Regions from separate parts of the Pseudomonas sp. S2_A05 genome, predicted to be linked through region 1. Evidence: riboswitches for the same ligand, from Rfam matches in the RefSeq annotation. Region 1 holds a riboswitch; each other region holds the start of a gene.
The links. Region 1 has a riboswitch for cobalamin ahead of cobW (cobalamin biosynthesis protein CobW). Riboswitches for the same ligand answer to the same signal wherever they lie in the genome.
Positions count from the first base shown of each region.

Region 1 (2,198 bases):
CGGGCTGGGTCCTGAGCAGGTGCATGGCTTAAACGCTGAGCGCAGCGCGCAATTGCGCTTCGAGTTGTGCCGCATCAAGCTCCTGACCGATCAGCACCAGACGCGTGACGCGCGCTTCTTCGGCGCCCCACTGACGGTCGAAATGCTTATCGAAACGCGTGCCCACGCCCTGGATCAACAGGCGCATCGGCTTGTTCGGAATCGCCGCGAAGCCTTTGACCCGCAGGATGCCGTGCTGCACCACCAGTTGCGTCAGCGCGTCGAGCAGCAAGCTTTCGTCGGCTTGCGGCAATTCGATGGAGATCGAATCGAAGGCGTCGTGATCGTGGTCGTCGTCATCACCGTCGTGATGGTGATCGTGGTGACTGTGGCGGCTGTCGATATGCTCCTCAGAGCCGGCGCCGAGGCCGATCAGCACGTCCAGCGGCAGGCGGCCATTGCTGGCTTCGATGATTTTTACCGCTGGCGGCAGCTCTTCGGCGACTTCAGCACGCACCCGTGCGAGATCTTCCGCGCTGGTCTGGTGAGCTTTGTTGAGGATCACCAGGTCAGCGCTGGCCAGTTGATCGGCGAACAGTTCATGCAGCGGCGACTCGTGATCAAGGTTCGGATCGAGTTTGCGCTGGGCATCGACCTGATCCGGGAACGCGGCGAAGGTGCCAGCAGCGACGGCCGGGCTGTCGACCACGGTGATGACTGCATCGACGGTGCAGGCACTGCGAATTTCCGGCCACTGGAAGGCTTGCACCAGCGGTTTTGGCAGGGCTAGGCCCGAGGTTTCAATAAGGATGTGGTCGAGATCGCCGCGACGGGCGACCAGCTCGCGCATCACCGGGAAGAATTCTTCCTGCACGGTGCAGCACAGGCAGCCGTTGGCCAGCTCATAAACGCGGCCGCTGGCCTCTTCTTCGGTGCAGCCGATGGTGCATTGCTTGAGGATTTCACCGTCGATGCCCAGCTCGCCAAACTCGTTGACGATCACCGCGATGCGCCGGCCCTGAGCGTTGTCGAGCATGTGCCGCAGCAGCGTGGTTTTGCCCGAACCGAGGAAACCGGTGACGATGGTGACGGGGAGTTTGGCCAGTGTTTTCATCGGTATGCCCTTTGGCAAGCGGCGGGCATACGGGACGAGAACCGGCAGCGCGCGTGCACGCCGGAAGCATTCGCCACCGGATCACCCCGCCCGGTTGTAGTGAGAATCTGTGACGAGGCAGGTCTCCTGGCTGACGGCGTTCAGGCGTTGGGCCTGGCGTCCATTGCGCCTTCCCGCTGGCTCATCGGTTGAGCTGGCAGTGGCGTGGCAACGAACATCACCGTTCACAGTTGCGGGGGCAGCCGCGGCTTTGACCGCGTTCCCTTCTTAGCTTCGGCAAGTGCCGAAGAACCTCGAAAGCGCAAGGCTACGCATGGGTCCGTCGTGGGTCAATGGTCGGTGAGTCTGAAACTGGGGGTATATCCGTTGCTGCGGTAACGGCTTCTTATGGTTTCGCTCTTACAGCGAGTCCCTTTTTCAAACGCCAAAAAGGAACCAAAGGCTTTGCCCCGGCGTACGGCCCGCTCGCTGGGGCTCGGGGTACCTTCGTTACGGGACCGATCCGGGCGCAGCGGCTACGGTTTGCTTCGCTGCACCTCCTTCCGCTGTGTACGACTGCGTCGTACGGTCGCTGCGCTCCCACCCCCGGATCGATCCCGTAACGAAGCCTGCCGAAGGGGCAAAAGATCAAAAGCCAGAGCAAAAGCAAAGGCAAAGGCAAAAGCAAAAGATCGCAGCCTTCGGCAGCTCCTACAGTTGGATCGCGTACCACCTCAAGAACAGGTCGGCTGTCAGGCCGCCTTCGCGAGCAGGCTCGCCTACAAAGCAAACGCAAAGCAGCGCAGCTGCCCGCGGCGAAGCCGCCCCACTCAACAATGAGCGCAAGCTCGAGTGCTCTTGATCTTGATCCACCGGCGACGTCGGAAGGCTGAGTGGAGGGATTGATCCGGGCGTGGGAGCGCAGCGACCGTACGACGCAGTCGTACACAGCGAGTGTAGGTGCAGCGAAGCAAACCGGAGCCGCTGCGCCCGGATCAGTCCCGGAGCGAAGGAACCCGAGCCTGCGAGGGCCGAACGTAGGAGCAAGCCTTTTTGGGTACTTTTTCGGCGTTTGGAAAAAGTGCCTCGCCGTAAGGGCGAAACCGTAATCAGCAACACCCGCAGC
Region 1 covers NZ_CP162775.1:1,464,704-1,466,901, reverse strand. The annotation lists partial or broken gene cobN (cobaltochelatase subunit CobN) at 1-25, opposite strand, end outside; gene cobW (cobalamin biosynthesis protein CobW) at 29-1,093, opposite strand; cobalamin riboswitch at 1,193-1,404, opposite strand.

Region 2 (2,198 bases), 920 kb from region 1:
TTCGGCGCCGGCAATCAGCAGGTCGGCGCGAGCATTGCGTTCGCCTTCTTCGTTCTGTTTGCGCGTGGCCGTGTCGTTCAGCGTGACCATTTCAGCCATCCACGCCGCTGCCGCGAGCAGGCCGAGATTGGCTTTCTCGTCGTGCCAGTACGGTGTGTCGTTGTCGCCGCGTACAGTGTTGTAGCGATCGATACAGTCAAACCAGCGTTCCAGCACCGGGCGCAGAAATTCCAGGCGCGGGTTGCTGATGATCATGCCTTGCATCGTCGTCATCCTTATTGTTGTAGTGGGCTTTCGAAAAAAGCATGGCTCTTTGATATCACTTGTCGCAGTCTGGCACAAGATTGCCGCTGCACAATGGATCAGCGGCAGTTATTCGCGCGCAAAGCGCCTCTTCAATTGACGCTCCACCCCCAACCCTCTAACCTTCGCCGCTTGTTTCAGGTGCTCTGTGGCCCCGCGTCGACAGAGTGAAACAGGGAAGCCGGTGAGGGTGGTCTTCAAGCGAAGCCACGACGATCCCGGCGCTGCCCCCGCAACGGTAAATGAGTGAAAACTGCGCCTTGAGCCACTGCCTCGAAAGAAGCGGGAAGGCGCGCAGTCCGGCGAAACGCCGCTCATGAGCCCGGAGACCGGCCTGATCCATCTCAGCGGCATCACGGTGGGCGATGCCAGGCTTTTTGCCGTCTATTCTTGTGCCTGCCCGCCGTTATCCAGCCTCAACGGAGAGCTCCCCCCATGACTGATTCCCCCGAGCGTGACGAACGCCATCTGGCGCGCATGCAGCGCAAGAAGGCCGTGATCGACGAACGCATCGCCAGCTCGCCCGACGAATGTGGCCTGGTGCTGGTGCTGACCGGCAATGGCAAAGGCAAGAGCAGCTCGGCGTTCGGCATGCTCGCCCGCGCGATGGGCCACGGCATGCAGTGCGGCGTGGTGCAGTTCATCAAGGGCCGCAACAGCACTGGCGAGGAATTGTTTTTCCGCCGCTTCCCCGAGCAGGTGCGTTTCCACGTCATGGGCGAAGGCTTCACCTGGGAAACCCAGGATCGTCAGCGCGACATCGCCGCTGCGACCGCCGCTTGGGAAGTCTCGCGTGAATTGTTGCGCGACCCTTCGATCGGTCTGGTGGTGCTCGATGAATTGAACATCGCCCTCAAGCACGGCTACCTCGATCTCGATCAGGTGCTCAGCGATTTGCAAGCGCGCCCGCCGATGCAGCACGTGGTGGTCACCGGTCGCGGCGCCAAGCCGGAAATGATCGAGATGGGCGACACGGTTACCGAGATGGGCATGCTCAAGCACGCCTTCCAGGCCGGGATCAAAGCGCAGAAAGGCGTCGAACTTTGAAGCCACCACGTCACTGCCCCGCGGTGTTGATCGCCGCGCCGGCCTCCGGTCAGGGCAAGACCACCGTCACCGCCGCACTCGCCCGTTTGCATCGCAATCAGGGGCGCAAGGTGCGCGTGTTCAAATGCGGCCCGGACTTTCTCGACCCGATGATCCTCGAGCGCGCCAGCGGTGCGCCGGTGTATCAACTGGACATGTGGATGGTCGGCGAGCAGGAAAGTCGCCGGCTGTTGTGGGAAGCCGCCGCCGAAGCCGACCTGATTCTGATTGAAGGGGTGATGGGCCTTTTCGACGGCACGCCATCCAGCGCTGATCTGGCGCGCCACTTCGGTGTGCCGGTGCTCGGCGTGATCGACGGCACCGCCATGGCGCAGACCTTTGGCGCCTTGGCGCTGGGCCTGGCGAAGTATCAGCCGGACTTGCCGTTCGCTGGCGTGCTGGCCAACCGCGTCGGCACCTTGCGCCATGCGCAATTACTCGAAGGCAGCCTCACCGAAGGTCTGCGCTGGTACGGTGCGCTGTCCCGCGAAACCGGTATCGAATTGCCGAGCCGCCACCTCGGCCTGGTTCAGGCCAGCGAATTGAATGATCTGGATCTGCGCCTCGACGCGGCCGCCGATGCGCTGGCCAGCAGTTGCGAGGTCGCGCTGCCACCCGCCGTAGAATTCGCCGCGCCTGAGATCATCGCCGCCGAGCCTCTATTAAAAGGTGTGCGCATCGCCGTTGCCCGCGATGAAGCCTTTGCCTTCACCTATGGCGCCAGTCTCGATCTGCTGCGGGCGATGGGCGCCGAATTGCGCTTCTTCTCGCCGATCCGCGACACGCAATTGCCCGAGGCGGACAGCCTG
Region 2 covers NZ_CP162775.1:543,576-545,773, forward strand. The annotation lists gene AB4O12_RS02565 (hypothetical protein) at 1-264, opposite strand, end outside; cobalamin riboswitch at 426-655, shown strand; gene cobO (cob(I)yrinic acid a,c-diamide adenosyltransferase) at 739-1,350, shown strand; gene AB4O12_RS02575 (cobyrinate a,c-diamide synthase) at 1,347-2,198, shown strand, end outside.
Region 2: it holds a riboswitch for cobalamin, as region 1 does, so the genes downstream of both, cobO (cob(I)yrinic acid a,c-diamide adenosyltransferase) here and cobW (cobalamin biosynthesis protein CobW) in region 1, are expected to answer to the same signal.

Region 3 (2,198 bases), 740 kb from region 1:
CGGGTTGGCCTTGGCGATGGTTTCCCAGCCGACGGTTGGCCATTCTTCATCGGACTCGACGACGTTGCGCACGCCGAGGGTGCTGAGCATGAAATCGGGAACGCCTTTGTGCCCGGCCACGAACGGCTCGATGTCCATCTCGGCGCTGGAGAACCACACCAGAGCGCTGACGTCTTTGCGCTGCTGGTTTTTCGCGGTGGCGATCGATTGCGCGAGGCTGGCTTTGAGCTGCTCATTGAGCTGTTCGCCACGCGCCTGCACGTCGAAAATCGCCGCCAGTTGGCTCACGCTTTTGTAGATGCTGTCGATGCGAAACGGCGCCAGCCGCGTGCCGTCCGAACCGACGAGGTTGTCCTTGGCTTCGCAATCGGAGGGCAGCAGATAGGTCGGAATCTTCAGTTCATGAAACTGCTCGCGGGTGCCTACCGCGCCTTGCGGGCCGACCATCCATTCCAGCTCGACGGCAACCAGCTCCGGGCGTTTGGCGATCACCGCTTCGAAACTCGGCTCGTTGTCGGCAAGGCGCTCGATCCTGTCGTTCTGCGCTTTGTATGTGCCCAGCACGTCGTTGAACCACAGCGAAGTGCCAACGACTTTGTCGCCCAGACCCAAGGCATAGAGCATTTCCGTGCCGGCCTGGCCGATGGTCACCGTGCGCGCAGGCGCGTGCTGAAAGGTCAGGCTGCTGCCACAGTTTTCGACGGTCAGCGGATACGCAGTCGGCGCCGCTTGCGCCAGGGGGCAAAGACTCAGAGTGGTGAGCAGGGTGGCAACGCGGGGCAGCAGCATGGGGCAGTCTCCAAGGGAACCGTACGGGAGCGGGCGGGTACGGTTGGAAACACACCTCGGGCGCGGTCGTGGAAACTGCGCAAGGCCGGCACGGGGAAATGCGCACGGCACGATGTCCTTCCCGGACACCCCGCCGGTTGGTCAGTCACTGTGCCGGCAGGTCTCCTGACTGATGCGTCATTGCCATGCTCCGGCCTTCCCGGGATTCACCCAGTGGCAGTCAAGGAGCAGGCTCGGCACCTACAGTTGCGGGGGCAGTTCCGATTGATGCTGTGCAAGCATTTCGGATTCCCTATTAATTCCGTGTGGAAACCGGCGGCGGCATGGTAGTCGATTTGCACGGTGGAGGGGGAGGCGAATCTGCCACAGCGTCGATTTTGCCGTTGGCATTGCAATCTGTCATATGTCCTGGCTAATATACGATCCATATACACATCGTATAGGATTCATATATGGGCATCGTAAAGATTTCAGAGGACATGCACGAGAATCTGCGCATCTCCAGCAACGCCCTCAGCCGCTCGATCAACGCGCAGGCCGAGCACTGGATGCGCATCGGCATGCTCGCCGAGCTGCATCCCAATCTCGACCACAGCGCCATTTGCCGCCTGCTGATCCGCGCCGAACAGAATGGTGGGCTGGATCTGCAACAACTGACTCAGGAAGCCGTCAGCGCATGAGAAACCAGATCAAGATCAACACCCCGGCCGACATCGAAAAATCCCGCGCTGCCGGCAAACTCGCCGCTGAAGTGCTGGCAATGCTGGTGCCGCATGTGAAGGCTGGCGTGACCACCGATGAGCTGGATCGACTGTGCAACGATTACATCGTCAATGTGCAGAAGGCGGTGCCAGCCAATGTCGGTTATCACGGCTTCCCGAAAACCGTCTGCGCGTCGGTCAACGATGTGGTGTGCCACGGGATTCCATCGGGTACGCCATTGAAAGACGGCGACATCGTCAACCTCGACATCGCGGTGATCAAGGACGGCTGGTTCGGCGATACCAGTCGCATGTATGTGGTGGGCGAGGCGACTCGTGAAGCGCAGCACCTGATCAAGACCACCTACGAAGCCATGTGCGCAGGCATCCGTGCAGTGAAGCCGGGCGCAACGCTGGGCGATATCGGTCATGCGATCCAGCGCCTGGCGGAGGCGGAGGGCTTCAGCGTGGTGCGCGAGTACTGCGGCCATGGCATCGGCAAGGTCTATCACGACGAACCGCAAATCCTGCATTACGGCTTTCCCAATCAAGGGCTGAAGCTTAAGGCCGGGATGATTTTCACCGTGGAACCGATGCTCAATGCCGGCAAACGCCATGTGAAGAACATGCCGGATGGCTGGACCGTATTGACCAAGGATGGCTCCTTGTCGGCGCAGTGGGAGCATATGGTCGCGGTGACGGAGACCG
Region 3 covers NZ_CP162775.1:2,200,878-2,203,075, reverse strand. The annotation lists gene AB4O12_RS10025 (ABC transporter substrate-binding protein) at 1-789, opposite strand, end outside; cobalamin riboswitch at 928-1,121, opposite strand; gene AB4O12_RS10020 (ParD-like family protein) at 1,242-1,469, shown strand; gene map (type I methionyl aminopeptidase) at 1,466-2,198, shown strand, end outside.
Region 3: it holds a riboswitch for cobalamin, as region 1 does, so the genes downstream of both, AB4O12_RS10025 (ABC transporter substrate-binding protein) here and cobW (cobalamin biosynthesis protein CobW) in region 1, are expected to answer to the same signal.